3 regions of the Erwinia sp. CGal63 genome follow, and region 2 is predicted to be linked to each of the others. Evidence: predicted binding sites of a transcription regulator. Region 2 holds the regulator's gene; each other region holds the start of a gene.

Region 1 (10,763 bases), on a different contig from region 2:
ACAAAAAAGAACGAGGGCTCAATTTCCGCACCAGCTGGAACAAAAAAGTCGCCGCTACCGAAACCGATATTTCCCTGACGTTTTCCCGCTCCTCGGCTGGCTACTTCAGCTATAACGATGCGATCCATATTAATAACTACGTAAAAAGAGGCCGCGAAGACTACGAGCACACCCCCGTTAAAGAGCGGATTGCGCTTACCTTCACCCAGCCGTTAGGCACCCGCTACGGCAGCTTTTACGCCTCGGCTTACCGGCAAAGTTACTGGCGCAAAGGCGGCACCAACACCCAATTTCAGCTGGGCTACGGCGGCCATATCGAGCGGGTGCTCTACAACCTGAGCGCAAGACGGGTTTTCTATGCCCTCGAAGCGGCGGAAACGACCTTTACCGTGGATTTTTCCATACCGCTTGGCGGCCTGTCGCAAAGCCAGCACCACTATTTCAGCGGCTCTGCAACTCACGCCCGCGAGGGAACCCGAGCGCAAAGCTCAATTCATGGCACCCTGGGCAGCGCCAGTCAGTATTCCTATAACGTTGGCGTAAGCAGAGATAGCACGAATAACTATGCCGGCAACTTCAGCGGCAGTTACCGTAGCCCCTGGACTTCGATGCAGATGGCCTATACCCAGGGCGACGGTTATTATTCCGCTTCCGGCGGCCTCAGCGGCTCAATGGTGCTGATGGCGGATAGTCTCACGCTCAGCGCTTATCAGACAACCACGCTGGCAGTAGTCAGTGCGGAACATGCGGAAGGCGCCACGATTTCAGGCTATCCCGATATCGTGCTGGACAGCGGCGGTCACGCCATTGTTCCCAACCTTATGCCCTACAAAATAAACGAGCTGAGCCTGGACCCTAAAGGCATTTCCGCCGACGTGGAGCTGACGCAGACCTCGCAGCGCGTGGTGCCCGTTGAGGGCGCCATCATGAAAGTGAGTTATAAATCGGTATCGGGCCGCCCTGTCTTACTTCGGGCCACGCTGGCCGACGGCAGCCCATTGCCCTTTGGCGCAGAAGTTAAGGATGAAGAGGGCCGCTCGCTGGCCACGGTTATGCAGGGCGGCCAGCTTTACTTCCGCCTCGATAAAGATCAGGCCAGACTCCTGGTCGTTTGGGGGCGTAGCCAGAAGAGCAGCTGCAGCATTACTCTGACCGCCAGCGAGCTGGAGAAGTCAGAAAGCAGCAGGCTGGAGCAGTTCAGTAAGCAGTGTGTTCAGGAACGAACCGCTAATCCTTAGTCGGCCTGACAAAGGGATATTGCAACGATCGAGGGACTATTTTGACCAGACGACAACGACAAGCGACGATGGCGCTACTTTGCTGCCTGGCAGCGGCTGGCGCGCAGGCCGCAGACGATCTCAGGCTGGATTGCAGTAAAACTGATACGGATACGGCGCTCGATTTCAGCTCGCTTAATCTCTATCTTTCCGCCGGGATTCCGCCAGGCACCGTGCTCTATAGCGGCAATATGAATATCGCTTTGCGCTGCAGGCTGAACGATCCGCAGCGCTACGGCGACAGGGCTGCTGAGCTCTATTTCAAGCGTAAGCAGATTGAAAGCGGCGAGCTGGGTTACGGCCTGACGCTTTATACCGGCTACGGCGGCAGCCTGGGCACCAATGTTGAAACTATCGCTACGGGAAAACGGGTCGGCGCCTGCGCAAACGGTGAGGCCGAAAGCTTCTGCAATACGGTAACGCTGAGCGTGCCTTTTCAAATCGTGAAAACCTCCACTTCCATGACTGAACCCGCTGCGAGGGAAAAACTGAATATTTTTGATATTGGTTCGGAAGCGGCCGGTACAGATCTGAAATTCTATGCCGTGAATACTCACGCCGGCATTACCGTCAGGGACGAAACCTGCTCGACGGTCGGCATGAACAATCTGACGGTAACGCTGGGAAGCCATTCCCTGAGCCGGCACGGCCTGGGAGCAGGCATGGGGGCTACCGGCACGACGACGGCTTTCGCCCTGACGCTCAACTGCGAAGCGCTGCTTTCCGGCTCTTTCGACGTCATGATGCAATTTAACGGCACGCCGGTGCCGGGTTTCGCAGACAAAGGCGTCTTCGCGCTGACGGAAAACAGCCGTGCGGCCAACGTCGGCGTGCAGCTTTTAAATGGTGATAAAGAGCCTGTGGTGTCAGGCACGCCTTTCAGCGTCGCTTCCTTTCCGCTCTCTTCGCCGATGATAAAAGTACCGTTTTACGCCCGCTACTATCAGACAGGCGAAAAGATAACCGCCGGCACGGCAAACAGCCTGGTAACCTGGACCATTAGCTATCAGTAGCGAAACGCCTGGCCGTTTTTAAATTACCGCGTTGAAAGCCAATGATATTTTAAATTTGCTCACTAAAGGGACGTTAGATGAAAAAATATAAAATAGCATTATCGGACGAGAGCCCTTTTATAATGCGATCCGAAAGGGATTATCTCGCCTGCTTCTCTGCGCAGGCGGAGATCGTCACTTTCCCGATTGAAGGCGTTCTTCTTATGCAGAGCCTTGCCGCTAAGCCGGTCGATATACTTATTACCGAATATTCATGCGGAAGCGCCGATTTTTCTTTTGACGGCATTGAGAAGATCAAAAGTATTACGCAGAAATTTCCAACGCTAAAATTGATTATATTAACTTCGCAGCGCAACATAGCAATTTTACAGGGAATATTAAAATACCCGGTCGCAGGCGTAGTCAGTAAATATGATGAAGGCGAAGAGCTGACCAGCGCGCTGACGCATCTGTTTGCGGAAGGCAAGCAGCCCTATATCTCCTCAGGCATACGCCGCTTGCTCACGCCGATGGAGAAAACGGCCGCGAAGGACAGGCTGACCCTGGCGGAAGTGGAGGTGATTCGAAAAATCGCTCAGGGACACAGCCTTAGCGATATCGCTAAACTGCGCCAGCGCAGCGTCAGCACGGTTTCCACGCAAAAATATAACGCTATGCGCAAGTTGCTGCTGCAGTCCACATCGGATCTGATTAAGTACGCCTTTTCAGAAAAACTGATTTAGGCGCGGCCGGAGAGGGCCGCCGCGCTTTCAGCGCTTCTGACGAAGCCCAAACTTATAGCTCCACTACCCGATCGGCGCTGGCAATGGTCGACGGCCGATGAGCGATAAAGATGCGGGTGATCTTTAGCGCCGCCACCGAAGCGTTGATATGCGCCTCGTTAGCCAGATCCAGATGACTGGTTGCCTCATCCAGGAAGAGAATATTAGGCCGCCGGTAGAGCGCGCGGGCAATCAGCAAACGCTGTTTCTGCCCGCCGGAGAGGCTGCCGCCCAGCTCGCTGATCAGCGTTTCGTAGCCCATTGGCATAGCCATTATTTCGTCATGAATATTGCAGTCCATCGCGCAGCGGACAATGCGCTCCATGTCTCTCTCGCCATCAAAGCTGGCGATATTTTCCGCAATAGAACCGGCGAAAAGCTTATCTTCCTGCAGTACGCAGGCGATGCATTCCCGATAATTATTCAGGCCGATATTGGCGATATTCAGGCCGTTGATCAGAATCTCGCCTTCCGTAGGCGCCAGTAAACCCGTCATCACCTTCATCAGCGTGGTTTTCCCCACGCCGGACGGCCCGACAATCGCTACGCTCTCACCGGCGGCGACGCTGATATCAAGTCCGCTGAAGATCGGTTTCGACAGCTTGTCATACTGATAGGCCACGCCGCGTACTTCAAAGCTGGCGGGCTCTTCCGCCACCGCCAGCGCGCGGCCAGGCTGGCTCTCTTCCGGATCGGTAAACACGATATCAGCGACCCTGTCGCTGTGCAGCGCCAGCATTTTCAGCTGCAGCACCATGTTGATCAGGCTGGCGGCGCGATCGGAGAACTGGCCGCGATAGGCGTTAAATGCGACAAACATCCCCAGCGTCATCTGCCCGTCGATAACCATTGAAGCGCCAAGCCACAGGATCACCACCTGGTCGATGGTGCTGATAAAGGTGTTTACGCCGCCAAAGAGTAAATCCAGCTTGGTGAGGCGAATATTGGCGTTAGTGGTGTCGATGTTCAGGTTAAGCCAGAACTGCGCGCGCTTGGCGGTAATGCCCAACGCTTTCAGCGTGCCGATGCCGTAGAGACTTTCCATAAAATGCGAGCTGGCTCGCGCGCCTTTGACGATTTGTTCCTCCTGCGCCTGCCGGTAGCGCTGATAGGTCGCCAGGCGAAGCAGCATATAGAGCAGCGTAAAGCCCAGCACCACCCAGACCAGCCAGCCGCCATAGAGAAACATCATGACAAAGACGCCTATCGACATCAGCGAATCGATGATGCCGTTCACGATGCTGCTGGTCAGCGTGGTGCGGATAGTGTCCAGCGAGCCGAAGCGGGACTGAATATCGCCAAGCTTGCGTTTTTCGAAGTAGTTGAGCGGCAGGTTCAGCAGATGGTCGAACATGCCGGCTTTCCACTGCACGTCGATCAGCGATCCCATCACCAGCGACGTCCACGCGCGCAGCATACTGACAAAGGCGCGAAACAGGATAAAGCCGAGCAGCCCGATACAGATAAGCGCCAGCAGATTGTGATCTTCTGAAATGATCACGTGGTCCATTACCAGCTGCGTTCCTACCGGCATCAGCAGGTTTACCGCCTCAATCACCAGCGACAGGCAAAAAATCTTGGTCAGAAAACCCGGCAGCCCGCTGATGTTTTTCATCATGGCGCGGAAACTCAGGCTGCTGCGCTGTTTGATGCGGCTGAACTCGCTGTCCGGCCAAAGCTCCAGCGCCACGCCGGAGAAGTGCTGCGACATCTCCGCCAGTCCCACTACACGGCGGCCAAAGGCCGGATCGTGCAGAATGAAGCGAGAGCCTTTAACAGCGACCAGCACCACGAAATGGCTCATGTCCCAGTGCAGCAAACAGGGCGTTTTCAGCTGTTTGAGTTCGTCGAGATCCAGCGCCAGCGGCCGGGTTTTCAGCTTCAGCTGCCTGCCGATATCAATCAGCACGGCCAGCGTCGCGCCGTGCGAGGAGACGCCGAACCGGCTGCGCAGGTTAAACAGGTCTATATCCATGCCGTGGTAGCGACAGGCCATGACCAGGCAGGCCAGACCGCATTCCGCCGCTTCGGTTTGCAGCACGACGGGAACCTTGCGCCGGAAGCTGAAATTCAGGCGATGCAGGATATCTTTAAACAGGGATTCATTCATTTACAGGCCCGCTAATGCTTTTCTTGAGGTCATAGTAAGGCGACAGCATCCACTGCCAGAGAGGACGTTTTTCCAGGAACAGCGTGGCCTGGGCCTTCATGCCGCTGGAAAGCGCCAGCGGCTTGCCCTGGTAGCTGAAGCGGCTTTCTTCAAGCGCCACTATCACTTTGTAGTAAGGCTCAATAACGCCGTCGGTGCGGGGCAGCGTGTTGTATTTCCCCATCTCCTGATAGGAGGCCGGCACGTTGGAAATAGAAAGGATGTGACCCGGAAACTGCCCATACTTTTCAAAGGGGAAAGCTTCATAGCGCAGATTGATGGCGTCGCCCGGATGGACGTAGGGCACGCTGGTGTCGGGTAGCCACAGCATCAGGTAGTAGCGGTTGCTGCTGAATGGCGTTAGCTGCGCCAGGCTGTCGCCCACGCTGACCATCTGTCCTTCCGTCACGCTCATACTTTCAATTTTGCCGTCGCTGGGCGCGTTGATAAACAGCGTGCCGCTGGCATCCACTTCCGCCAGCTGGCGCATTAAATCGCTGCGCTGAGCCTGATATTGCGAAATCTGGTTGTCATATTCGATGCCTTTCGTCAGCAGCTCGCTCTCCAGGCTGCTGATCTGCAGAGACTCCTGAATAACCTGAGTATTCAGGCTCTGCCAGGCGTTCTGCTGCTGATAGAAGAGATAGCGCTGGTTGGCGAACTGTTCCTGATTAATTAAGCCTTTACGAAGGTAGCCTCGGTAATCGGTCATGCTTTGACGCATACCGTTCAGCCCTTTTCCCGCTTCGGAAACCAGCTCCAGCGATTTTTGATGCGCCGCGCGGTACTGATCGAGCTGATGCTGCAAATTCCTCAGCGTGGCGGCTTTGTTTTTCTGCAGCCGCTCAATAATGGTTTCCGATAGCGCGATCTGCTGATTGATGGCGTCAACCGAGCGAGCGCTGACGTTGCCGGTCGAGGTTATTCGGCTGACGTCGATCTGGTAAAGCCGATCGCCTTTTTTAACCCGATCGCCAGTTGCGGCCCAGCTTTTAGTAATAAACCCCTGCTGGGGCGCAAATATGGTAATCGCGTGCGGCAAAGAGATAATTTCGCCGTTAACGTTAATACGACGGGTAAAGGTGCCGAAGACAACAAAAGCGACCAGCAGAACAAAAAACAGCAATGAAGTCGCCGCGACCAGCCAGGCCGGATAGCCCGAGGTCAGTAGCGCCTTGCCCAACCATCTTGTTTTCAAATGCTGCACCGCTTCCATGCGAAATAAAGGTTTTTTTTCCATAATGCTCTTCGCGTTTGATTATAAGAGGATTTATTTAAATCACGCTGCGCCATGAATAAAATAAAACCCGGCTTTCCCTGCCTGGGTGAGGAAATTACACTATTTCCGCTGCCATTATCAACTTCAATTTATTTTTCGCCGCGTCACTTCGGATTAAGTGCGTTTTTCTTAATTAAATTAAATTATAAACAGGATGCTATTTATATAAATAATACCAGATATTACCAAAAATAAGCGTCGGCCTTAAACGCGCCAGCAGAACAGGGAAACGCGTTCAGACCGCTCAGAATGACCATTAATCCTAAATTGAGCGCGAAAGAGGAAACTTATGTGCACCCTACTAAGAAAATTCTTACAATAACGGCGGGTTTATTATCCATTTTTCACGGAGCGACAGATGGCCAGTCATTTTGCTCGTTGGGCCCTGACGGATGCCGGCGTCCCGGTACAGCGCCTTTCTCAACAGGTCACAGAAGCCGCCAGTAAACTGCCGGAAAGAAGGCGAATGCGCTTTCTCGCGGCGCGTATGCTGCTGGCGGAGATGCTGCTGCGCCTCTACGGTATCTCCCAACTGCCGGAGATCGCGCTTTCCCCCAACGGACGTCCCTTTTTTATCAATGCCGGCTTACCCGATTTCAGCATCGCCTACGCGGGCAATATCGTTGGCGTGCTGCTGGCCGAAGAAGGCGGCAAAGTGGGGCTGGATATGGAGATAGTGCGCGCCCATAGTCGTCAGACGCTGGAACAGTACGCCAAAGAAGTCACGCAGGCGGAAAAAGCCTGGGTACGGGCGCAGGCCGATCCCATTGAAGCCGCGACGCAGCTCTGGGCGCTGCGGCAAAGCATCGTCAAGCTTACCGACAATAAAGAGAAAAGTGCGCTACAGCTGCATCCCGCGTCTGCCCGGCTGCGCTCGCAGGTGCTGCCGCAGATAGAGGCCATTTCCGATGTCGAACCACTGATTATCTGGTCCTGCGCCCATTCGCCCGGCGGCGAAAAGCTAACGTTATGGGAAGTGAATAATACCGGCTGGGAAAGCCTACAGGCTGCGCCTGTTCGTGGACAAAATATGGGGCCGCGCGCGCTACGCCTGATTAGCTTGCCCGCGGAAAAGGCGGGCTTCTGCTGAAAAAAACGGGCCATCGGCCCGTTCAGATTAGTGCGCGTCGATAAAGACGATTTTCAGCACGAACAGCAGCGCCACAACAACGACGCACGGCGAGATTTCGCGCCAGCGGCCGGTGCCCAGCTTCATCACGCAGTAAGAGATAAAGCCCAGCGCGATGCCTTCGGTGATAGAGAAGCTGAACGGCATCATTACGGTGGTGACGAAGGCCGGAACGGCTTCGGTCAGATCTTCCCACTTAATGCGCGCCAGGCTGGAAGTCATCAGCACGCCCACATAGATCAGCGCGCCCGCGGCAGCGTAGGCAGGCACCATGCCCGCCAGCGGCGAAAGGAACATCACCAGCAGGAACAGAATGCCCGTGACCACCGCCACCAGACCGGTGCGGCCGCCGATAGAGACGCCAGCAGAGCTTTCGATATAGGCGGTGACGGAAGAAGTACCGATATAAGCGCCCGCCACGGAGCTGATGCTGTCCACGTAAAGCGCCTGCTTCATGCGCGGGAAAGTCCCTTTTTCGTCGGTCAGCCCGGCTTTATCCGTTACGCCGATCAGCGTGCCGGAAGAGTCGAACAGGTTGACCAGCATAAAGGAGAAGATAATCCCGGCCATGCCGACGTTCAGCGAGCCTTTTAAATCTACTTCGCCCAGGATTGAGGTAACGCCTGTGGGCATGGAAAACAGGCCGCCATACTTCACATCGCCCAGCGCAAGCCCGATCAGCGTGGTGACCACAATCGATACCAGCACGGCGATATGAATATTGCGCGAAGCCAGGATAGCGATAATAAAGAAGCCCAGCGCGCCCAGCAGCACGCTGTGGGAAGTCAGATCGCCGACCGCTACCAGCGTCTCTTTATTAGGCACCACGATACCGGCGTTTTTCAGGCCGATCATCGCGATAAACAGGCCGATGCCGGCGGTAATCCCCACGCGCAGGCTGACCGGAATATTGGAAATCATCCAGTAGCGCACGCGGAAAAGCGTCAGCAGCAGCAGGCCTACCGCGCCCCAGAAGATTGCGCCCATTCCCGTTTGCCAGGAGACGCCCATTGCGCCAACCACCACAAAGGCGAAAAAGGCGTTCAGGCCCATCGCGGGCGCGAGCGCTACCGGCAGATTAGCCAGCAGCCCCATCAGAATACTGCCTCCGGCGGCAATCAGGCAGGTGGTCACGAACACGGCCTGGGTGTTCATCCCCGCCACGCCCAGGATCTGCGGATTCACGAAAACGATATAGACCATGGTCAGGAAGGTGGTGAAGCCGGCAATCACTTCCGTTCGCACCGTCGTGCCATGTTCCTGTAGTTTGAAGATCCGCTGCAGTAGACCTGAGTTGTTCATATAAGATTCCAAAACGGAGAAAAGTTATCGTCGGCTATCCTAACCGATAAATTTTAATTTGCCAGACGGCGCGGGAGTTTTTTCGCAACCGATTGCGCCTCTTTTACCGAACGTTCACCGCCGTTAACTGATAATTAAAATTTTGGTCGCCTTTTAACGGACGGCGGTTAAAGTAATCTCAGGCTCACTTATTAAGGATGAATCGATGTCTGTAAGCTGTATCTTTTTTGACTGCGACGGCACGCTGGTGGACAGCGAGCTGCTTTGCACTCAGGCCTATGTGAACACCTTTGCACGCTATGGCGCGACGCTTTCGCTACAGGAAATGTTTGAAAAATATAAAGGCGTGAAGCTCTACGACATTATTGCCGACGTTACCGCAGAACATTCCCTGAGCGCCAGCGCCGAAGAGCTGGAGCCGGCCTACCGTCAGGAAGTAGCGCGCCTGTTTGACGAACAGCTCCAGCCAGTTGCTGGCGCCAAAGCGCTGCTGGAACAGATAACGGCGCCAATGTGCGTGGTGTCGAACGGCACGGTGCCCAAGATGCAGCATTCGCTGGGGCTGACCGGTATGCTCGGCTATTTTGATGACCGGTTGTACAGCGGCTATACGATTTCAAGCTGGAAGCCCGATCCGGCGCTGATGCATTATGCCGCAGAGCAGATGGCGGTACCGATCGAGCAGTGCATTCTGGTGGATGATTCAGAAGCGGGCGCGAAAGCGGGCATCGCCGCCGGTATCCCGGTGTTTTACTACTGCGCGGATGCGCACAACAAGCCGCTGGATCATCCGCTGGTCACGCCTTTTGACGATATGGCTCAGTTGCCGGAACTCTGGCGGCAAAAAGGCTGGCAGCTTACACGCTAAGCTTAACGTCCCGCGCCGATCCGATGCGGGACGCATCCTTTACCCAATAGCGCCCAGCGTATCCTCTTTCCCCTGAGTTTTCGGCAGCAGAAACAGCGTGGCGAAGATATCCAGCAGATAGATCAGCGCCAGCAGCGTAATCGCCGCCACAAACGAGAACTGCATGGCCAGCAAGCCAATAACCAGCGGCCCAAAACCGCCAACGCCACGGCCCAGATTAAACAGGACGTTTTGCGCTGTCGCCCTGACCTGCACGGGATAGGTATCGGAGATCAGCGCGCCGTAGCCGCCAATCATGCCGTTAACGAACAGGCCCATTATCGCGCCCGCAAACAGCATCATCATCGGATCGCGTAGCTGCGCGTAGACAATCACCATCACCACCGCGCCAGCCTGATAAAGCAGGAAAATCTTCCAGCGCGCGAAGCGATCCGCCAGCACGCCGAACAGCCAGATACCGAAAGTCATGCCAACTACCGTTACTGCTGTCCACAGCCCTGATTTAGTCAGCGAAAAACCAAAGCGGCTGGCCAGATAGCCTGGCATCCAGATCATCAACCCGTAATAGCCGAAATTCTGCACCGAACAGAGGATAAAGATACCGAGGCTGGCTTTGGTGGTCGCGGCATCCTTACACAGCAGCTTCAGCCTGGCGGCAAACGACAGTCCCTGATGCACATCTACGTGACGCGTAAAGCCTTCCGGCTCGCCCAGACCGCGACGAATAAGAAAGGATGCCGCCGCCGGCAGCAGCCCGACAAGGAACATGCCGCGCCAGCCAATGTAGGTTAACAACAGTGGCGTGATAAACGCGGCCAGCAGCACCCCAAGCTGCCAGCCGATGCCGACCCAGGCGGAAGCGCGGTTGCGCTTGTTGGCAGGCCAGGCTTCGGCAATCAGCGCCATGCCGATGCCGAACTCGCCGCCCAGCCCGACGCCCGCCAGCGTGCGGTACGCCAGCAGATCCCAGTAGCCCTGAGCAAAA
Region 2 (10,763 bases):
GCTTTCGGTGTTCAGCTTTATTATCAAGTTCGGCCTGATGGTGCAGGTCAGCGTGCTGTGGCAGTTTCTGCTCTTTCTTTTCCCGTTATTGATCACCCTGCAGCTTTTTAAGGTGCAGCAAAAGAAACGCGCGGCGCTGTGGGGTCAGCTGATTGTCTTCGGCGGATCTTTTCTCGCCGTCACCAATCCGCCCACTTACGATTACCAAAGCTTCCTTAACGACAATATCGCCAAAGTGTGTGGCGTGCTGCTGGCATGGCTGGCCTTTCTTATTCTGCGTCCCGGTTCAGACAAGCTGCGCAGTCGACGCCATATTCGGGCCCTGCGGCAGGAATTTCTCGATCAGCTCAGCCGCAGGCCGCGGCTGAGTCAGAGCCGCTTTGAGTCACTGATCTATCACCGTATCCACCAGCTCAACGCCAGCCGTGACGAACCGGCGCGGCTCTGGCTGCTGCGCTGGGGCGTGGTGCTGCTGAACTGCTCGCATATCGTCTGGCAGCTGCGCGACTGGCAAAGCGATTCGCCCGCGCTGCTGGCAATGCGCGAGGCCATGCTGAAAAATCTTCATCGTATTATCAGCGGTAAAGGCGTGCAGCAGCGCGCGCTGGAGGAAACGCTGACGGAACTGCAGGAGAGCGTAGCGACGCTGGCGGCAGGAGGGAGCCAAAACGAAATCGAACTGGCCGGCATCGCGTGGCGGCTTTTCTGTTCGCTTTCACAGTTGCAACAGGCGCCCGCTTCTGCATAACACTATATTCACTAAGGTTAATCATTTATACTCGGCAACGCTCACAGGAAGTCTTAATCTCAAGGAATTCATGATGAAAAAAATCCTGGCTACCGCCCTTCTGCTGGCCTGTTCTTTACCGCTCTCTGCGCTTGCCGCAACCAAAACCGTTACCGTTAAAGAGGCGAAAACGCTGCGTGACGATACGCGCGTCGTATTGACGGGCAAGATTGTTAGCCGCGCTGGCGATGACGACCATTACTGGCTGCAGGACAGTACGGGGAAAATACGTATCGATGTCGACGATGACGACTGGGAAGATAACCATGTGGCGATCGGCAAAAAGGTGCGCGTGGTGGGCGACGTGGATAAAAACGACAGACGTACTGAAATCGAGGTCGATCATATTCGCGTAGTACACTAAAAAAATGCCGCCGTCGCTATCGGCGGCGATTTCACTAAATAACGCCGCAGGCTAAACGTCCGCCACCGCCGCCCAGCGGCGCAGGATGATCGGCGTGGTTGTCGCCGCCCGCGTGTACCATCAGCGCTTTGCCTTTGATCGCCGAAAGCTTCTTGATGCGCGGCGCCAGCACCGGATAAGTGGCCGTGCCGTCAGCGCCGACATAGAGCGCTGGCAGATCGCCCAGATGCCCATCCTGCCACGGCCCCAGATGCTTGCCGCTATTTTGCGGATCGAGATGGCCGCCCGCCGCGCCCGCCGCTACGGCTTTGCCGTCGGTGGTTTTCGGTTCACAGCTACCATTGGCATGCACGTGGAAACCATGTACGCCCGGCGGCAACGCCTTGAGCTCTGGCGTAAAGGTCAAGCCATAGGCCGTCTCGGCGATCGTCACCTGACCAATGCTTTCTCCGGCGCCCTCCGGCGAGGCAAGTTTCAGTTCGACCTTCTCGCTGGCAGCCTGCGCCAGGCCACAAAAGGCCAGCGATACCATTAGCAAATTCATACGTCTCATTACACTTCCTCACATTTTGCAGCGGAAGCTATAAGCCTGGCCGCAATTTCAGGAAGTGCATAATAATCCGCGGAAAACTAGAATAGCGAAGGTTGCTCTGGCTCTTCCGGCGCGGCGGATTTAGCGGCGCGCTGCTGCCTTTGCCAGCGCAGACGACAGAGCCGCAGCACCTCGCGCTTTTGCGCATCGCTGAACTTCATCCAGTTGAAACGCTCGTCGCGACTGCGCAGGCAGCCGCGGCAGTAGCCGCGCTCGTCGCTCTGGCAGATTCCCCGGCATGGGCTGGGGACGGGAAAAAACTCTAATTGTTCAGCCAACGTCGCTCCTTATGCAGGGAAAAGTGAATTGGGTAATATTAATGTTAGTCTCTTTGGATTGTTGAGTATCGGTTAAAGTTTCAAATCGTTAACAGGGCTATGCTGATTGCTCTGTTTATCTTTGACTAACCGCCATGAAGCTGACCGCCCTGCGCTGCAACGAAATCGCCTTTAACTTTTATGCCGCGCTCTTTTTCACTTTCGTTCTTAACGCCGTGTTTCTGTTTCACGCCTGGAAGATAATCCCCTATGTGTCGGGCAAAGATTATCTTTTCGCCGCCACGCTGCCGCTGGTACTTTTCTGCGCCTTTCTGTTTATTTTCAGCGTCACCGCGCTGCCGTGGATAAGAAAACCGCTGCTGACGGCGCTGGTGGTGGTCAGCGCTGCAGCCAACTACTTTATCTACAGCTTCGGCACCGTAATCGACAGCAATATGATACAGAACGTGTTTGAAACCGATCTGCAGGAGGCCAGGGCGCTGTTTAGCCTGCGTTACGCGCTCTGGCTGACGCTGTGCGGTATTCTGCCCGCGCTGCTCATCGGGCTGGTGACCATCAATAGTAAATGTCCGTGGTGGATGAACCTGGCTTTTCGTACCAGCTCCGCGCTTGCCGCCCTGCTGGTTGTTCTGCTGGTGGCCGCGCTTTTCTACAAGGATTACGCTTCGCTGGTACGCAATAACAAAGGGCTGATTAAGATGGTTACGCCTGCGAACGTTATCAGCGGTCTCGGGCACTATGCGAACGACCGCTGGTTCGCCGGCGATCGGTCGCTGATTGCCATCGGTCAGGACGCGCATAAAGGCCCGCAGATGCTGGCGGAGAAGAAAAAAACGCTGGTGGTCTTTGTGCTGGGCGAAACCGCCCGCGCGGAGAACTTCTCTCTCGGCGGCTATGCGCACAACACCAATCCGCAACTGGCGCAGGATGACGTTATCTATTACCCGCACGCCACCTCCTGCGGCACCGAAACCGCAATTTCCGTGCCCTGTATGTTCTCCAATATGCCGCGCGAGCACTATGACGCCAGCCTCGCGCATCATCAGGAAGGGCTTCTGGACGTGATGGCGCACGCGGGCGTCAGCGTGCTGTGGCGGGAAAACGACGGCGGCTGTAAAGGCGCCTGCGACCGCGTACCGCACACGGATATGACGAAGTGGCAGCTGAACAACTTGTGCCAGCAAGGCTCCTGCCTGGACGACGTGCTGCTCTGGCGGCTGGATCGCTATCTTGACGGCATAAAAAACGACACGGTGATCGTCCTGCATCAGATGGGCAGCCACGGCCCGGCTTACTATCGGCGCTATCCGGCCGACCAGCGCGCTTTTACGCCGACCTGCGACAGCAATCAGATTCAGGACTGCGCCAGCCAGGCGCTGGTCAATACCTACGACAACTCTATTGTCTATACGGATGCCATGCTGGATCGCACCCTCAGCCTGCTGAAAAACTACAGCGATCGCTTTAACGTCGCGCTGGTTTATCTTTCCGACCACGGCGAATCGCTGGGTGAACACGGCATCTATTTGCATGGCGCACCCTATATGCTGGCGCCCACGCAGCAAACGCATATTCCTTTTCTGCTGTGGCTTTCAGAAGGCTATGCCAGCAGCTTTGGCATCGATCGGCACTGTTTGCAGCGGCAGGCCAGCCGCGAGGCCGTGTCGCAGGATAATCTTTTTCATACGCTGCTGGGGATGATGAACGTGCAAACGGCAGAGTATCAGCCAGCGCTGGATATGATCCGATCGTGCCGTACGATTACGGATAACCGCGCTTTCTCTACTACGCTCATCACTCATTGACTATTACGGCTGGCCGGCGTTATCCCGACAGCCGGTTAACAAGGAGCGACTGATGGAGCTGAAAAAACTTTTTTCCCCGCTAAAAATCGGCGCGGTGGTAGCGCCTAACCGTATCTTTATGGCGCCGCTGACGCGCCTGCGCAGCATTGATCCAGGCGATATTCCCACGCCATTAATGGGCGACTATTATCGCCAGCGCGCCAGCGCCGGTCTGGTCATTACCGAAGCCACGCAGATCTCTTTTCAGGCCAAAGGCTACGCGGGCGCGCCGGGCCTGCACACCGCCGCGCAGATCGCCGCCTGGAAAGCCATTAACGCGGGCATTCATCAGCAAGGCGGCCACAGCGCGGTACAGCTATGGCATACCGGCCGCATCTCCCACAGCAGCCTGCAGCCCGACGGCAAAGCGCCCGTTTCGGCTTCGGCGATCAATGCCGACACCCGCACTTCCCTGCGCGACGAACAGGGCCGAACCATTCGCGAAGCGACCTCAACGCCACGCGAGCTTCGCGAAGATGAGATCGACGATGTTATTAACGATTTTCGCCAGGCGGTGATCAACGCGCGCGAAGCGGATTTCGATCTGGTGGAGCTGCATTCAGCGCACGGCTATCTGCTGCACCAGTTTATTTCGCCCGCCTCTAACCAGCGCACCGATGCCTACGGCGGCAGCGTGGAAAAGCGTACCCGTTTCGCGCTGGAGGTGGTCGACGCGGCTATCGACGGCTGGCATGCCGACAGGATCGGCATCCGCATTTCGCCGCTTGGCCCTTTTAACGGTCTGGACAATGGTGAAGATCAGGAAGAGGCGGCGCTCTACTATATTGGCGAGCTGGCGAAGCGCAATCTGGCCTACCTGCACATCTCTGAACCGGACTGGGCGGGCGGCAAACCTTATAGCGACGCTTTTCGTCGGGCGATCCGCGCGGCTTATCCCGGCGTGATCGTAGGCGCCGGCGGTTATACTGCCGAAAAAGCGGAGGCGCTGATTGAGCAAGGGCTGATCGACGCCGTGGCTTTTGGCCGCGATTTTATCGCCAATCCGGATCTGGTAGAGCGCCTGCGGCAGAACGCGCCGCTGAACGAGCAGCGTCCGGAGCTCTTTTACGGCGGCGGCGCGGAAGGCTATACGGACTATCCTACGCTGGACTAGCCTGCGGCTTTTCTCGCCACCCGGCGCTTAACAACAGGATAGAGCACGCATTTCCTGGTTTTCGCCGGGTCAGAGCTGCTATTCTGTTGCGCTGATTTTTCGGTTTTAACGCCGTATGCCGCCGCAAAGGCCTGCCGTTCCGGTAACGGCAGCGAATTCCGGCTATGCTTGTTATCCGATGATAACGCTTGATAAGAGGATGTTATGCGCTTACTTCACACCATGCTGCGCGTTGGCGATCTGCAACGCTCCGTTGATTTTTACACCAAAGTGCTGGGCATGCGCCTGCTGCGCACCAGCGAGAACACCGAGTATAAATATACGCTGGCTTTCGTGGGCTACACCGAAGAGAGCGAAGGCGCGGTGATTGAGCTGACCTACAACTGGGGCGTCGATAAATATGAGCTGGGCGACGCCTATGGCCATATCGCGCTGGGCGTGGACGATGTCGCCGCTACCTGCGACCGCATCCGCAACGCGGGCGGCAACGTTACCCGCGAAGCTGGCCCGGTTAAAGGCGGCACTACCGTGATCGCTTTTGTGGAAGATCCGGACGGTTATAAAATCGAGCTGATCGAAAACAAACATGCAGGCCACGGCCTGGGCGCGTAACGCGCGCTGAAACTCAGGCGTCCGGTTCAGGCCGCGGCGTCCTGCGTTTAGCTGTTCAACCCTGTGAAGGCGCCACTGCGGCGCCTTTCTTTCGCCTTTCCCCTGCTGCAACCCATGCCGAAATTTGCCATACTATGCGCTCAATTTTCGCCTGTGAGATCCTGATGTCCGAATCGAACGAACTTAACGCCCTCAGCAGCCGTTTTCGCGGTTTTTATCCGGTAGTGATCGATGTTGAAACCGCAGGTTTTGACGCTAAAACCAATGCCTTGTTGGAAATAGCCGCGGTCACGCTGAAAATGACCGACGACGGCTGGCTGGAGAAGGACGAAACGCTACATTTTCACGTTGAGCCGTTCGAAGGTTCCGTTCTGCAACCCGAAGCGCTGGCCTTTAACGGCATCGATCCCGCCAATCCGCTACGCGGCGCGGTCAGCGAATATGAAGCGCTGCACGCCATCTTTAAAGCCGTACGCAAAGGCATTAAGGATCAGGGCTGCAATCGCGCCGTGATGGTGGCCCATAACGCCACTTTCGACCTCAATTTTATGAACGCCGCGGCGGAACGCGCCGGACTGAAGCGTAATCCTTTCCACCCTTTTGTGACTTTTGACACCGCCGCGCTGAGCGGACTGGTGCTGGGACAAACGGTGCTGGCCAAAGCCTGTACCGCCGCCGGTATGCCGTTTGACAGCACTCAGGCGCATTCGGCGCTCTATGATACCGTGCAAACTGCCGATCTGTTCTGCGAGCTGGTTAATCGCTGGAAACGGCTGGGCGGCTGGCCGCTGCCGCAAACGGCGAACGCCGAATAAAAAAACGGGCCTGACGCTCTGTCAGGCCCGATCGTTTTAAAATCCTGCCGCTTGCTTGCCGCGCGCTGTTATTCCGCCGCGTCGGAAGGATATTTCTGCGCGGTTTCCTTGATCAGCTGCTGCAGTTCGCCAGCCTGGAACATCTGGATAATGATGTCGCAGCCGCCGACCAGCTCGCCGTCCACCCACAGCTGCGGGAAGGTTGGCCAGTTGGCATATTTTGGCAGTTCGGCACGAATTTCCGGATTCTGCAGGATATCGACATAGGCAAAACGCTCGCCACAGGCGGAGAGCGCCTGCACGGCCTGCGCCGAAAAGCCGCAGCTTGGCAGTTTCGGGGAGCCTTTCATATACAGCAGGATCGGGTTCTCTGCGATCTGGCGCTCAATTTTCTCAATAGTGCTCATAAATGCCTTCCTCAATCGGCTACTTCGTGTCTGTATAGTGTAGCGAGTCTGCGCGCGCGATGAAAATGGCATTTTCAGCCGCCGCAAGGCCGCTACGTTTTGGAAACAGAACGTTAAAATACCATTTCCCGCTCGCTCACGCTGCGTTAACTGCAAAAAATCGCGGCAAAATTGCGCAGATAAGCGGTTGAACAGCCTGAATTTTACAGCTTTTACCGCTTCGCGAGGATTGAAACAAAAAAGGCCTTACTTTTTAGTAAAGAGTTCGTTTAGAATTGACCTAACCGACTGCCCAGGCGCAGATCTCCTGATTAAGCCATGCTCTTGCCTCTGGCGGGAGCACAAACTGTTAATGGTAAAGATGCGTTTACTCATCACGCTGCTGATGCTGGCTTTTGCCCAGCTGTTTATCTCTATGGCGCACGCATCGCCACACGCCGCCGTTAAGGCGGATCATCATAAGGCAGACAGCGTTACGCCTGCCCGCGAAAGCGATCGCCGCAAGCGCCGACCGATTAAAACCACCGCCCGCAAAGTAAAAGAAACCCGTCAGCCCGTTGTTAAAAAATATAAGTTGCGCAAAAAAGAGCAGCACGCCGTCGCCGCGCTACCGCCGAAGAAACGCTACGGTCGTCATCGCTTGCGCAACGAGGAGGCGGAAGCCCTGACCAGCGGCTCGGCCACCTCGCCGCTCAGGCTCAGCAAAGCGCACCGCGCGCGCTATCAAAAAGCCCGCGAAACCGCGATGAATAAACTGATGGATCAGCTGGGCAAGCCCTATCTGTGGGGCGGCACTTCGCCTAAAACCGGTTTCGACTGCAGCGGCCTGGTCTGGTACGCCTATAAGGATTTGGTTAAATTTAAAATCCCTCGTACCGCCAACGAGATGTACCATCTCAGAGACGCGGCCTCTGTTAAACGCAACGAGCTGGAGAAAGGCGATCTGGTCTTCTTCCGCATTAACGGTCGCGGCGCGGCGGATCACGTTGGCGTCTATCTGGGCAACGGCAAATTTATCCAGTCGCCGCGCACCGGCAAGGATATTCAGGTCAGCGCGCTGACGGAGGATTACTGGGAGCAGCACTATGTCGGCGCCCGTCGGGTCATGACGCCGAAAACAATCCGCTAGCCTGCTGTACTCCGGCCGGTATCGTCGCAGACGAACCGGCCTTTTCACCGCAAATTTCCACCGGCCGGCCTAAAATTCTCGTTTTTTGCGCCTGCTCTTGTTAGAATCCACGATCTGTTGCGCAACGGGCCTGTTTGTCGCTATCGCCTCCTTCCAGGCCGGTTTCGCATTCTGTTTACTCCCTTCTGATGTAACCATTCCGCAACAAAATATGCGCAATTTATATCAGGAGCGCTGGAATTCCAGGCAAACGTTTAACAAACCGCTTTTCAGTGACTTACTGAACAGCGCAGGAGTCTTTTTTCATGGCAACCATCAAAGATGTGGCCAAACGCGCCGGCGTGTCCACCACGACCGTGTCCCACGTCATTAATAAAACCCGCTTTGTCGCTGAAGAGACGCGGGAAGCCGTCTGGGCAGCGATTAAAGCGCTGCACTATTCCCCCAGCGCCGTGGCCCGCAGCCTGAAGGTCAATAACACCAAAACTATCGGCCTGCTGGCGACCTCCAGCGAAGCGCCCTACTTCGCTGAAATTATCGAGGCGGTGGAGCATAGCTGCTTCGCTAAGGGCTACACGCTTATCCTGGGCAACGCGCATAACGAGCTGGAAAAGCAAAAAGCCTATCTGTCGATGATGGCGCAGAAGCGCGTCGACGGCCTGTTGGTGATGTGTGCCGAATACCCGGACGAGCTGATCACCATGCTGGAAGAACACCGCAATATTCCGATGGTGGTCATGGACTGGGGCGAATCGCGCGGCGACTTTACCGATACCATTCTGGATAACGCTTTTGAAGGCGGCTATCTGGCGGGCCGCTATCTGATCGATCGCGGCCACCGCGATATTGGTGTGATCCCCGGCCACATGGAACGCAATACGGGCGGCGGCCGCCATGCCGGTTTCCTGAAGGCGCTGGCGGAAGCGGGCATTACTCTGCGCGACGAATGGCTGGTACAGGGCGATTTCGAACCGGAGTCGGGCTATCGCGCCATGCAGCAGCTGCTGACGCAAAAGCAGCGGCCTACCGCGGTTTTCTGCGGCGGCGACGTGATGGCGATGGGCGCGATTTGCGCAGCGGATGAAATGGGCCTGCGCGTGCCGCAGGATATTTCGGTGATCGGGTATGATAACGTGCGCAACTCGCGCTACTTCACGCCTGCGCTGACTACCGTGCATCAGCCAAAAGAGCGCCTGGGCGCGACGGCGTTCAATATGCTGCTCGATCGCATCACCAGCAAGCGCGAAGAGCCGCAGACCATTGAAGTGCACCCTACGCTGATTGAGCGCCGTTCCGTTGCGGATGGCCCTTTCCTCGACTATCGTCGCTAGCGTTACGGGCGGCGCCAGGCCGCCCTGTTAAGCTTCCCGCAGCCATTCGCTGTTCAGCGTCTCCGTTTCCCCCAGATACTCCAGTAGCCACTGCAGCGCCGGCGAAGCCTGCTGTTCCGACCAGCTGACGCAGCAGGGACTGTCCGGAAAAGGCGGATCCAGCTGCAGTTCGCACAGCGAGCCGTTTTGCAGTAGCGGTTGCGCAAGATGACCTGGCACCATGCCAACGCACAGTCCGGCCAGCAGGCAGTCGAAGGCGCTTTCCCAGTCTGGCGCCACCAGCCGTCGCTGGTTGTCCAGCGTCCAGGTCGTTCTTTTGGGCAGCGCGCGCGAGGTATCCTCCAGCACCAGCGAAGGCCATGCGCGGATCGCCTCTTCGCTGACTTTCTCCTGACGTTGCGCAAGCGGATGACCCGCTTTGACTACGCAGCGCCAGTTCAGCATCCCCATATTGCGAAAAGCGAAGCGTCCGCCAACCGGGATAGCCTGCGTCGCGCCGATCGCCACATCGACCCGACCATCGGCCAGCGCGTCCCAAACGCCGTTAAAGACTTCTGGTGACAGATGCAGTTCCATATCGGGAAAGTGGCGGTAAAAATCCACCACCAGCTGGCGGGTTCGCGACGCTTTGACGATGCGATCCACGGCGATATTCAGCTGTCCGCGCCAGCCGTTGGCGACCTGCTGACACTGCCGTCGCGTGGCAAGCATTTTTTTGATAACAAGACGCCCTTCCTGAATAAAATGTTCGCCTGCGGCCGTAAGGACGACATCCCGATGGCGTCGCTCGAACAGCGGTACCGCCAGCCACTCCTCCAGCTGTCGTACGGTATAACTGACAGCGGACGGAACGCGGTGCAGCTCCGCCGCTGCTGCGGTGAAGCTGCCGGTTCTGGCGACCGCATCAATCACTTCAAGCGAATGTTCTGACCACATAATCTTCCTGCAAAATTTTTGAACGCAGGACGCAAATATTACCGTTTCACAAGCGCCGCGCCACTCTTTTACACTGCCGGCCGCGATTCACCTGACAATAAGAGCGATTTAACATGCCTTCGAAAGGATTTTTGCTTTACCTGGCGCTGCTCAGCGTCGCCGGTTTTCTGGCCACCGATATGTATCTGCCTGCCTTTACCGCCATGCAGCAGGATCTCCAAACCGAAGCAGGCGCCATTAGCGCCAGCCTGAGCCTGTTTTTGGCGGGCTTCGCCAGCGCGCAGCTGTTCTGGGGGCCGCTTTCCGACCGTATCGGCCGCAAGCCGGTGCTGTTGATGGGGCTGGGACTCTTCGCCGTCAGCTGCGGCGCGATGTGGTGGGCGGACTCGACCGCCATGCTGCTGGTGCTGCGTTTTGTGCAGGCCGTAGGGATTTGCGCCGCCGCCGTAAGCTGGCAGGCGCTGGTTATCGACCGCTACCCCGCCGCGCAGGCCAACCGCGTTTTTGCCACTATTATGCCGCTGGTGGCGCTCTCGCCGGCGCTGGCGCCGCTG
Region 3 (10,763 bases), on a different contig from region 2:
AATCTCCCACGTTACGCAGCGCCATCTGGCACGCGCGATGGAAGAGCAGCAGCGTAATGCGCCGCTGACATGGGTTGGCGCGCTGGGCTCTATTCTGCTGGCGATGGCCAGTCCCCAGGCGGGCATGGCGGCGCTGAGCGGCACGCTGGCCGGCGCGCAGCAGGGCGTCATCAGCTTTACCCAGCAGAACGAGCAGGAAGCGGATCGCATCGGCATTCAGGTTTTGCAGCGCGCGGGGTTTGATCCCCAGGCGATGCCCAACTTTTTGCAGAAGCTTGCGGATCAGTCCCGCTTTGCCTCTAAGCCGCCGGAAATCCTGCTGACTCACCCGCTGCCCGACAGCCGCCTTGCCGACGCCCGCAACCGCGCCAATCAGATGAAGCCGATGGTGGTGCAGTCATCGCAGGATTTCTATATGGCGAAAGTGCGCGTGCTGGGCATGTACGCTACGGGCAAAAATCAGCTTAACGACGATTTGTTGGAGACGCTGAGCAAAGGCAATGCCCGCGAGCAAACCGCCGCGCAGTACGGCAAGGCCGTGCAGTTTCTGCAGGCGAAGAGTTACGACAACGCGCGCAAAATCATCGCGCCGCTGCTGGCCGCCCAGCCGGACAACGTCTGGTATCTGGATATTATGACCGATATCGATATCGGCCTGAAGCAGCCCGCTCGCGCCATCGCCCTGCTTGAGGGCAGCAAGGCGAAAGCCAGCCCGGTGATTCAGCTCAATCTTGCCAATGCTTATGTGGAAGCGAAGCAGCCAGCCAGCGCCAGCAAGATCCTCTATCGCTATACCTGGGCGCATAAAAACGATCCCAACGGCTGGGATCTGTTGGCGCAGGCTTCTGCCGATCAGGGCCTGACGGATGAGGAAGAAGCCGCGCGGGCGGAAAGTCTGGCGCTCAACGGCCAGCTGGATCAGGCGATCCGCAGTTTAAGCAGCGCCAGCGCGGCGGTACCGCTGGGCAGTCTTAAGCAGGCCCGCTATGATGCCCGCATCGATCAGCTGCGCTATCTGCAGCAGCGTTTTCGTCAGTATCAGAAAAGATAGGAATTTTATGTCAAGCGTACAGATTTATCACAATCCCCGCTGTTCAAAGAGCCGCGAAACGCTGGCCCTGCTCCAGAGCAGAGGCATTGAGCCGGAAGTGGTGCGCTATCTGGATACGCCGCCCAATATCGCCACGCTGAAAACCCTGCTGCTGCAGGCGGGCTTCAGCTCTGCCCGCGAGCTGATGCGTACTAAAGAAGAGACGTACCGCACGCTGAAACTGGGCGATAAAGCGGTTGGCGAGGAAGAGTTGCTGGCCGCGATGGTCGCTCATCCTGAGCTAATCGAGCGCCCGATAGTGGTGGCCAACGGCAAAGCCCGGCTGGGCAGGCCGCCGGAACAGGTGCTGGCGATCCTTTAAAGCCCCAGCGCCTCTTTCACAAAAGGAATGGTCAGCTTGCGCTGGGCGCTGATCGAGGCGCGATCCAGCTTGTCCAGCGTCATAAACAGCGTGCGCATTTCGCGATCCAGCCTTTTCAGCAGAAAGCGTCCGACATCTTCCGGAAGCTCAAAGCCGCGCAGGCGCGCCCGCAGCTGCAGTGCCTGCAGCTTGTCTTCATCCGAAAGCGGCTGCAGGCGGTAAATTTGTCCCCAGTCAAGCCGCGAGGCAAGATCCGGCAGCTTCAGATTAAGCTGGCGCGGCGGTCGATCGCCGGTGATCAGCAGTTTAGTGCGGCCCGTTTCCAGAATGCGGTTATAGAGATCGAAAATCGCCATTTCCCAGGGTTCGTCGCCGGCGATGCATTCAATATTGTCGATGCAGATCAGCGCCAGCTGCTCCATGCCGTCCAGCACTTCCGGTACGAACCAGGTGCGTTTATCAAGCGGCACGTAGCCGACAGCTTCGCCGCGCGCGGAAAGCTCCGCGCAGGCGGCATGCAGCAAATGGCTGCGTCCGCCGCCTTCCCGCGACCAGAAATAGAGATAGCTGCCGTGCTCCTGCTGCAGCGCGCTCTGCAGCGCGGCGATCAGCGACGGATTTTCCCCTGGCCAGAAGCTGGCGAAGGTTTCATCGTCGGGCAAATAGAGTGGCAGTGAGAGCTGTGCCGGCGTGTTCAGAAGCACCTCAGTAATGGGTCGAAATCCGGCGGAAGTTTATCACAGATCTTTAAGGATTATGAAACGGGCAGCGCCGCTGCCCGTCACAACGGTTAATCGCGATCCTGCGGATCCAGAATCACCTCTTCCGGACGGATCAGCGTGATGACTTTAAAGATCAGGCTCAGGGCGATGCCGACGATAGTCGCCAGCGCCATGCCCTTCAGCTCCGCCGCGCCGATATGCACCGTAGCGCCGCTGACGCCGATAATTAATATCACCGAGGTCAGGATCAAATTCTGCGCCTTGTTGTAATCCACTTTCGATTCGATCAGCACGCGAATACCGGAAGCGCCGATCACGCCGTACAGCAGCAGCGATACGCCGCCCATTACCGGTACCGGTACGGCCTGAATCGCAGCGGCCAGCTTGCCGATGCAGGAGAGCAGGATCGCCAGAATCGCCGCGCCGCCAATAACCCAGGTGCTATACACGCGAGTAATCGCCATCACGCCAATGTTTTCGCCGTAGGTGGTGTTAGGTGTAGAGCCGAACAGCCCGGAGAATACCGTCGAGATACCGTTGGCGAACATGGAACGATGCAGGCCCGGATCCTTCAGCAAATCTTTTTTTACGATGTTCGCCGTCACTACCAGATGCCCGACGTGCTCTGCGATAACCACCAGCGCTGCAGGCAGTATGGTCAGCATCGCCGCCCACTCAAAGCGCGGCGTATAGAAGGTTGGCAGCGCAAACCACGGTGCCGCTTCCACGGAAGACCAGTCGACAATGCCCATAAAATAAGAGAGCGCATAGCCGACCAGCACGCCAATCAGGATAGGGATAATCGCCAGGAAGCCGCGAAACAGCACCGAACCGAACACGGTAACCGCCAGCGTCACCATAGAGATCAGGATAGTTTTGCCGTCGGCCGCTGCGCCGTTGGCGGGCAGCAGGCCGGCCATATTCGCCGCCACACCGGCCAGCTCCAGACCGATAACCGCCACGATAGCGCCCATCGCGGCCGGAGGAAACATCACGTCCAGCCAGCCGGTACCCGCTTTTTTCACAATCAGCGCCACCAGACAAAACAGAACGCCGCACAGGATAAAGCCGCCCAGCGCGACCTCATAGCCCAACGGCAGCAGCAGCAGAACCGGGGAAATAAAAGCGAAACTCGATCCCAGATAGGCCGGAATTTTACCTTTACAGATAAAGAGATAAAGCAGCGTGCCGATGCCGTTGAACAGCAATACGGTAGCCGGGTTGATATGAAACAGGATCGGCACCAGCACCGTCGCGCCGAACATGGCGAACAGATGCTGAAAGCTGAGTGGAATAGTCTGCAGCAGCGGCGGCCGCTCGCTTACGCCTATAGCGCGACGCGTCATGATGAATTACCCCTTATTTAACGCAATAAAAAACCGACTCTCTGGTCGGCTTGGTGGCTATCCGTTATTTTGTTCCGAAAATCTTATCGCCCGCATCGCCCAGGCCGGGAATGATATAGCCTTTCTCGTTCAGTCCCTGATCGACGGAAGCGGTGTAGAGTTCGACGTCCGGATGCGCTTTCTCCAGCGCCGCGATGCCTTCCGGCGCAGCCACCAGCACCAGCACTTTAATGCTGCTGCAGCCCGCTTTTTTCAGCAGATCGATCGTGGCGATCATTGAGCCGCCGGTCGCCAGCATAGGATCGACCACCAGCGCCATGCGCTCTTCGATATTGGAAACCAGCTTCTGGAAATAAGGCACCGGTTCTAACGTCTCTTCGTCGCGATAGACGCCTACCACGCTGATGCGCGCGCTTGGCACATGCTCCAGCACGCCTTCCATCATGCCCAAACCTGCACGCAGAATCGGCACAACGGTGATTTTTTTCCCTTTGATCTGGTCGATTTCCACCGGGCCGTTCCAGCCTTCGATGGTGACCCTTTCCGTTTCTAAATCCGATGTGGCTTCATAAGTCAGCAGACTTCCTACCTCCGAGGCGAGTTCACGAAAGCGTTTGGTGCTCACGTCCTGTTCACGCATCAGGCCCAGTTTATGTTTGACCAGCGGGTGTTTGACTTCCACGATCTTCATTGTTTTACTCCCGGAGTGTATGGCTGCAAAAAAAAATCGCGAGATTATAGCGCCATTTAGCGGCCAGTACCTATTACTTAATCTGACTTCCGCCAGATCCCTTCTTCCGATAAGGATTGGCTAAAATTCAGCTATACGCAACGCCCGCCGAAGATGAGGCTCGCAAACGTTTGCCTGCGCTGTTAGAATTGCCGCGCTCTATACCAACCACCAACCGCAAACCGCGTGGGGATTTCGCAGTGACCGACAAAACCTCTCTCAGCTATAAAGACGCCGGCGTAGATATTGATGCCGGTAACGCTTTAGTCGACCGTATCAAAGGCGTAGTGAAAAAGACTCGCCGTCCGGAAGTAATGGGCGGACTGGGCGGTTTCGGCGCGCTTTGTGCGCTGCCGCAAAAATACCGTGAACCGGTTCTGGTTTCGGGCACTGACGGCGTCGGCACCAAGCTGCGTCTGGCAATGGATCTGAAACGCCACGATGCTATCGGCATCGATCTGGTGGCAATGTGCGTTAACGATCTGGTGGTACAGGGCGCCGAGCCGCTGTTCTTCCTCGATTACTACGCTACCGGCAAGCTGGATGTGGACACGGCAGCCAGCGTGATTACCGGTATCGCGGAAGGTTGCTCGCAGTCCGGCTGTGCGCTGGTTGGCGGCGAAACGGCTGAAATGCCGGGCATGTATCACGGCGAAGATTACGACGTGGCGGGTTTCTGCGTCGGCGTGGTGGAAAAAGCAGAGATTATTGACGGCAGCAAAGTCAAAGACGGCGACGTGCTGATCGCGCTGGGCTCCAGCGGCCCGCACTCCAACGGCTACTCGCTGGTACGCAAAATTCTTGAGTTCAGCAAGACCAATCCGGAAACCACGCAGCTTGAGGGCAAGCCGCTGGCCGATCATCTGCTGGAACCAACCCGCATTTACGTTAAAAACATCCTCAGCCTGATTGAGCAGGTTGACGTGCACGCCATCGCCCACCTCACCGGCGGCGGCTTCTGGGAGAATATTCCGCGCGTGCTGCCGGACAACACCCAGGCGGTGCTGGAAGAGTCGAGCTGGCAGTGGCCAGCCGTCTTCGGCTGGATGCAGGAAGCGGGCAACGTCAGCCGCTTTGAGATGTACCGCACCTTTAACTGCGGCGTCGGCATGGTGATCGCGCTGGACGCGAGCGAAGCGGACAAAGCGGTTGAACTGATGACCGCAGCGGGCGAAAAAGCCTGGAAAATCGGCGTGATCAAAGCGTCCGACTCCGACGAGCGCGTGGTTATCAACGCATGAAGCGGATTGTCGTGCTGGTATCCGGCCAGGGAAGCAATCTCCAGGCCATTCTCGATGCCTGCCGGCAGGGACGAATTCACGGCAGCGTCGCTGCCGTGTTCAGCAACAAAGCCGAAGCTTATGGCCTGACGCGAGCGCGTGAGGCCGGCGTTCCGGCGCACGCTTTAGCCGCCGACCAGTTTGCCGACCGGGAAGCCTTTGACCGCCAGCTGATGCTGGAGATTGACGCTTACGCGCCGGATCTGGTGATTCTGGCTGGCTATATGCGTATTCTCAGCGCCGCTTTTGTCGCGCGCTATGCCGGACGTATGCTGAATATCCACCCTTCCCTGCTGCCAAAGTATCCGGGCCTGCACACGCATCGCCAAGCGATTGCAAACGGCGACGAAGAGCACGGCACCTCCGTGCATTTCGTGACGGAAGAGCTGGATGGCGGCCCGGTGATCTTACAGGCGAAAGTTCCCGTGTTTGCAGGCGATACGGAAGAAGAGGTCACGGCTCGCGTGCAGCACCAGGAGCACGCCATCTATCCGCTGGTGGCGGGCTGGTTTGTGGATGGCCGCCTGAAGATGCAGGATGGCGCGGCCTGGCTGGACGGCGAACGTCTGCCGCCGGAAGGTTACGCCTGGGGTTGAAGCGCACGGCTGAGCAGGAACGGCTCCGGTTCGTTACGGTGAAATTTTGTTCTGCCCGAAGCGAGTACAGCGATAAATCATCGCTATACGAAACCTGATAATAAACTCTGAAATTCTGCCACAGCCCGGCATAGAGCCAATCTACTATGCCGGGCTGTTATGTTTAATTTACATTAAGCCCGCCTTCAAATAACGGGATTGATCGGTAGCCTCTCTGATAGCGGCGCTTGTCAAAAACTGCCTCAGATAAAAATCGTGCCAGCTCTCGCCAAAAATGACCTTCTTTTGATTTTAATCAGCGTTTTATTTAATTTTTCCTTGCTGCTATAGCCATACTTAAAAAAATCACCTTAAGTAATCGTGCTATTAAAGTTTAACAAGGAGAGAAACAATGGCATGGATTTATAATGTAATGCTCAAAACTTTTAAGCATAACGGCGAATACAGGTTCAGCGCGCGCTACGCTGGCGCGCCTGGCTATAAAGATAATCCCGAGTATGAATGCATTCGCGATAAAGGCCCATTGCCCAGAGGAAAGTACAGAATTACAGGCATTCCGTTCAGGCATAAAAAGGGTGGCCCGTTTACGCTGCGGCTGGAACCCGATAAGAGTAATCACATGTGTGGACGCGATGGTTTTTTAATACATGGCGACAGCATAAAAGATCCCGGCACGGCTTCTAATGGTTGCATTATACTGGATCAAGTATTGCGCAGGCAGATATGGAACTCTAAAGACAGGGAGATAATTGTAGAATGAAATACCTCCTGATGATTTTATTGGTTTTTAGCAGCTTTTCTGGTGCAGCACAGGTAATCGATAACAATTGTAAATCTCCCCTATCCAGCACGGGGATGGAGATGATAGATCAAATGCGTGATGCTATGCATATTGACCCTAAAAGTATAGTTGAAAAAGAAACGACCACTGAATTACTCTTTAACGAGCCTGTAACCGATATCTTATCCACTTATTATGCAAAGGTAAGTTACGATGAGGATGGCTCTTTGCCTTTAAATGAATACAAAGAGATATATGCAGATGACAATCCAAGAAACCTGATAATAAAATTTACATTCAAAAACAAGCAGGAGAAAGAAAATGTATTTCTGGTATCAGCTATCGCCAGTGATTATGAGTGCAATATCAGATATAATGGCTACATTATAGCTAAGCGTGAGTTCTGATTATTTTCCCCTGTGCTGGCACAGGGGCTTGTTGCTAATAGCATGTTATCTGCCTGGCTTTTTCATCCTGCCCTCAGCGTTTCAGGGTTTGTCCTGCAGGGAGTGTGGTTAACTAAACGTTTTACAGGCAAGAAGCAATAAGGCATCTTGCCGCCGCGCCATTCTGAACAGGTAGCCTTCTTATCTGATTTCTTACATCCAGATTCATAAACTAAAATCGCTGATTCCCTTTTTAATCAGCCATAACGCCCGGTGATATAGTCTTCGGTGCGGCGCTGGCGCGGCGCGGTAAAGATCCTGTCCGTTTCGTCAAACTCCACCACGCTGCCGTGATGCATAAACGCGGTATAGTCGGAAACGCGCGCGGCCTGCTGCATATTGTGCGTGACCAGCACCAGCGTGAAATGCTGCTTCAGCGTGCTCATCAGCTCTTCGATAACCAGTGTGGAAATAGGATCCAGCGCCGAAGTGGGTTCATCCAGCAGCAGAATTTCCGGCTCAATGGCGATAGCTCTGGCGATCACCAGCCGCTGTTGCTGGCCGCTGGAGAGCGTTAAGGCATTCTGCCAGAGATTGTTTTTCACCTCCGGCCAGAGCGCCGCCGCGCGCAGCGCGCTTTCTACCGCTTCGTCCAGTACTCGCCTGTCGCGCACGCCCTGCAGGCGCAGACCGTAAACCACGTTTTCATAAATCGTTTTGGGGAAAGGATTAGGCCGCTGAAACACCATGCCGATCCTGCGGCGCAGCGCCGCCAAATCTTCGTTGCCGCCCAGGATCGACTGCTGATGCAGGCGAATATCGCCGGCTACCCGGCAGCCGACAATCAGGTCGTTCATGCGGTTAAAGCAGCGCAGCAGCGTCGATTTGCCACAGCCGGAAGGGCCAATCAGCGCGGTGACGCGGTTTTTCGGCACCTGCAGCTTAATGGCATTCAGCGCCTGTTTTTCGCCGTACCACAGTGAAAGATTATCCACCTCAAGCGCGGTTTCCTGCTCGTTTGCCATCAGGCTTTTCTCCATTAATTAATCAGCGCGCGATAGCGTTCGCGCAGCCGGTGGCGCAGCACCATTGCCAGCAGATTGAGTGCCAGAATAATCAGCACCAGCATCAGCGCCGTGGCGAACACCAGCGGCCTGTCCGCCTGCGCGTGCGGGTTCTGGAAAGCCAGATCGTAAATCTGGAAACCGAGATGCATAAACTTGCGGTCAAGATGCAGATAGGGGAAAACCGTATCCACCGGTAGCTCCGGCACCATTTTCACCACGCCCACCAGCATCAGCGGCGCAGTTTCGCCTGCCGCGCGAGCCACGGCGAGGATCAAACCGGTCAGCATCGCCGGAACAGAGAGCGGCAGCACTACATGCCATAACGTCTCCGCCTGGGTAGCGCCCAGCGCCAGCGAGCCCTGCCGCAGCGACCGGGGAATGCGCGACAGGCCTTCTTCGGTCGCGACAATCACCACGGGCAGCGTCAGCAGAGCAAGCGTCAGCGATGCCCAGAGCAGACCCGGCGTGCCGAATGTTGGGTCGGGCAGCGCCTGGGCGAAGAACAGCTTGTCCAGACTGCCGCCAACCAGCCAGACAAAAAAGCCCAGGCCGAACACGCCATAAACAATAGAGGGCACGCCCGCCAGGTTGACCACCGCAATGCGCACCAGCCGCGTCATCAGGCTGTTCCCGGCATACTCGTGCAGCCAGATAGCGGCTACGACGCCAAGCGGCATCACCACGATCGACATCAGCAGCACCATCAAAACCGTGCCGAAGATCGCCGGGAAAACGCCATCCTCACCCAGGCTGCCGCCGGAAGCGCCGCTGACGAAACGCCACAGCTGCTGGCCGAAATGATGCCATTTTTCACCGTAGCCCATAGCGTTGGGATACCAGGCCGCCAGGATCTGCGTAAGCGGTATAACGTGCCGCTCGCCGGCGACATCGCGCAGGATCAGCTCGGTGCCGTCATTTTCCCTGCTCAGCCCGGCCAGTTCCTGCGCCTGCTGGCGAAACCGTCGCTGGATTTCAGCGCTGTCCGCCTGCCAGATGCTTTGCGCCTGCGGCGTATAACTCTGCTCCTGCTGCAGGCGCTGCCGTCTGTGCTCCAGCTGCTCCATTTCGCCATTCAGCTGCGCCATTGCCACGTGGCGAATCTTTTCCGCTCGCTGCTGACGCTGGCGCGTCTCTTTAATGCGTAGCTGCAGCTCGCGCATCATGTTGGCGGCGACCAGCGGCCTGCCGTTGTCCCGCAATCCTTCAAACCAGCCGTAGGCCATGCCGCCTACGCGACGCTGCAGAGCGATAACGTCGCCGGGCCGCGCCGACACGCGGATATCGCTGCTGAGCAGGCTATGAAAATCGCTGTCGCTGAAATCGCGATTGCCGGTTTTAATCAGGTAGCGCGTGACCTGCTCCGGCAGCTTCTCCGGCAACGGCGCGCCGCTGGCCTGCAGGCGCTCGCGCGAAATGCTTTGCGAGCTGGTTAGTTCGCCCAGCATCTGCTGCCCGTTATTGAGCGTAAACAGCGTCACCGGCTGCGGCCAGAAATAGCGCACGCCCGACCAGGCCAACAGCGCGATTAGCAGCAGAAATGCCAGCAGGCTCAGCGCTACGGCGCCGCCGGTCAGCCATCGCCAGCGATGATTGCGGTTAACGGCGCTCATCCCTGCGTCTCCTGAACATAGCGCTGCCGTAGCCGCTGACGCACCAGCTCCGCCAGCGTGTTTACCACCAGCGTAAAGACCAGCAGCACCAGCGCGCTGAGAAACAGCACGCGGTAATGACCGCTGCTCGCGGCGGCTTCCGGCATCTCAATTGCCACGTTGGCAGAGAGCGTACGCACGCCCTGCAGCAGCCCGCCTTCCGTGACCGGCGTGTTGCCCGTCGCCATCAGCACTATCATGGTCTCTCCTATCGCCCGGCCAAAGCCGATCATCAGCGCGGCGAAAATCCCGGCGGAGGCGCCCGGCAGCACTACCCGGGTCAGGGTTTGCCACTGGGTCGCGCCCAGCGCCAGCGAGCCCTGCCCTAATGAAGGCGGCACGCTGAAGATAGCGTCTTCGGCCAGGGTAAAGATCAGCGGCACCAGCGCAAAGCCCATCGCCACGCTGGCGATCAGCAGGTTGCGCTGCTGGTAGCCGCCGCACAGGCTGGCCGCCAGGTTAACGCCAAACAGGCGATGCTCCAGCAGCGGCAGCAGCCAGATACAGCACAGCGTCACCAGCAGCAGCACCGGCAGCAGAATCCAGATTTCGCGCCCTTCGTCGCAGAGCCGCCTACGCCATCTTTCCGGCAGCCTTTGCGCAGCCCAGGCGCAGAGCAGCAGCGACGCCGCCAGCGCCAGCGGCCAGAGCAGCACGCCCGCCAGCCGGTCCGCCAGCTGCGGCGCCAGCCACAGTCCGGCAATCAGCCCAATCACCACGCCAGGGAGCGCGCCCATCATTTCGATCGTCGGCTTCACCCAGCGGCGCAGGCCAGGCGCCATAAACCAGGCGGT

Evidence for each region. Region 2 encodes PurR, which represses purine synthesis genes. Its sites were predicted from a motif close to CANGCAAACGTTTGCNTG; they were not measured.
Region 1: a site for PurR is predicted at 8,992-9,009, ahead of MKZ79_RS16525 (NCS2 family permease). Genes of this name have one in related genera too.
Region 3: a site for PurR is predicted at 4,331-4,348, ahead of purM (phosphoribosylformylglycinamidine cyclo-ligase). Genes of this name have one in related genera too.

Annotation. Positions count from the first base shown of each region.
Region 1 is NZ_JAKUMN010000005.1:285,897-296,659, forward strand. Features, by position in the region: gene MKZ79_RS16495 (fimbria/pilus outer membrane usher protein) at 1-1,238, shown strand, start outside; gene MKZ79_RS16500 (fimbrial protein) at 1,280-2,290, shown strand; gene MKZ79_RS16505 (response regulator transcription factor) at 2,413-3,012, shown strand; gene MKZ79_RS16510 (peptidase domain-containing ABC transporter) at 3,065-5,161, opposite strand; gene MKZ79_RS16515 (HlyD family secretion protein) at 5,154-6,440, opposite strand; gene MKZ79_RS16520 (4'-phosphopantetheinyl transferase family protein) at 6,838-7,569, shown strand; gene MKZ79_RS16525 (NCS2 family permease) at 7,597-8,910, opposite strand; gene yieH (6-phosphogluconate phosphatase) at 9,116-9,778, shown strand; gene MKZ79_RS16535 (MFS transporter) at 9,818-10,763, opposite strand, start outside.
Region 2 is NZ_JAKUMN010000001.1:1,297,823-1,308,585, forward strand. Features, by position in the region: gene MKZ79_RS05865 (FUSC family protein) at 1-748, shown strand, start outside; gene MKZ79_RS05870 (NirD/YgiW/YdeI family stress tolerance protein) at 819-1,151, shown strand; gene sodC (superoxide dismutase [Cu-Zn] SodC) at 1,186-1,704, opposite strand; gene MKZ79_RS05880 (DUF1289 domain-containing protein) at 1,782-2,021, opposite strand; gene eptA (phosphoethanolamine transferase EptA) at 2,156-3,826, shown strand; gene MKZ79_RS05890 (alkene reductase) at 3,879-4,979, shown strand; gene gloA (lactoylglutathione lyase) at 5,184-5,591, shown strand; gene rnt (ribonuclease T) at 5,756-6,406, shown strand; gene MKZ79_RS05905 (Grx4 family monothiol glutaredoxin) at 6,475-6,813, opposite strand; gene MKZ79_RS05910 (NlpC/P60 family protein) at 7,175-7,942, shown strand; gene purR (HTH-type transcriptional repressor PurR) at 8,248-9,273, shown strand; gene punR (DNA-binding transcriptional activator PunR) at 9,301-10,209, opposite strand; gene punC (purine nucleoside transporter PunC) at 10,323-10,763, shown strand, end outside.
Region 3 is NZ_JAKUMN010000007.1:157,731-168,493, reverse strand. Features, by position in the region: gene MKZ79_RS18765 (beta-barrel assembly-enhancing protease) at 1-1,051, shown strand, start outside; gene arsC (arsenate reductase (glutaredoxin)) at 1,059-1,412, shown strand; gene hda (DnaA inactivator Hda) at 1,409-2,110, opposite strand; gene uraA (uracil permease) at 2,203-3,480, opposite strand; gene upp (uracil phosphoribosyltransferase) at 3,545-4,171, opposite strand; gene purM (phosphoribosylformylglycinamidine cyclo-ligase) at 4,411-5,451, shown strand; gene purN (phosphoribosylglycinamide formyltransferase) at 5,448-6,086, shown strand; gene MKZ79_RS18730 (tlde1 domain-containing protein) at 6,478-6,846, shown strand; gene MKZ79_RS18725 (hypothetical protein) at 6,843-7,274, shown strand; gene pstB (phosphate ABC transporter ATP-binding protein PstB) at 7,511-8,278, opposite strand; gene pstA (phosphate ABC transporter permease PstA) at 8,293-9,930, opposite strand; gene MKZ79_RS18710 (ABC transporter permease subunit) at 9,927-10,763, opposite strand, start outside.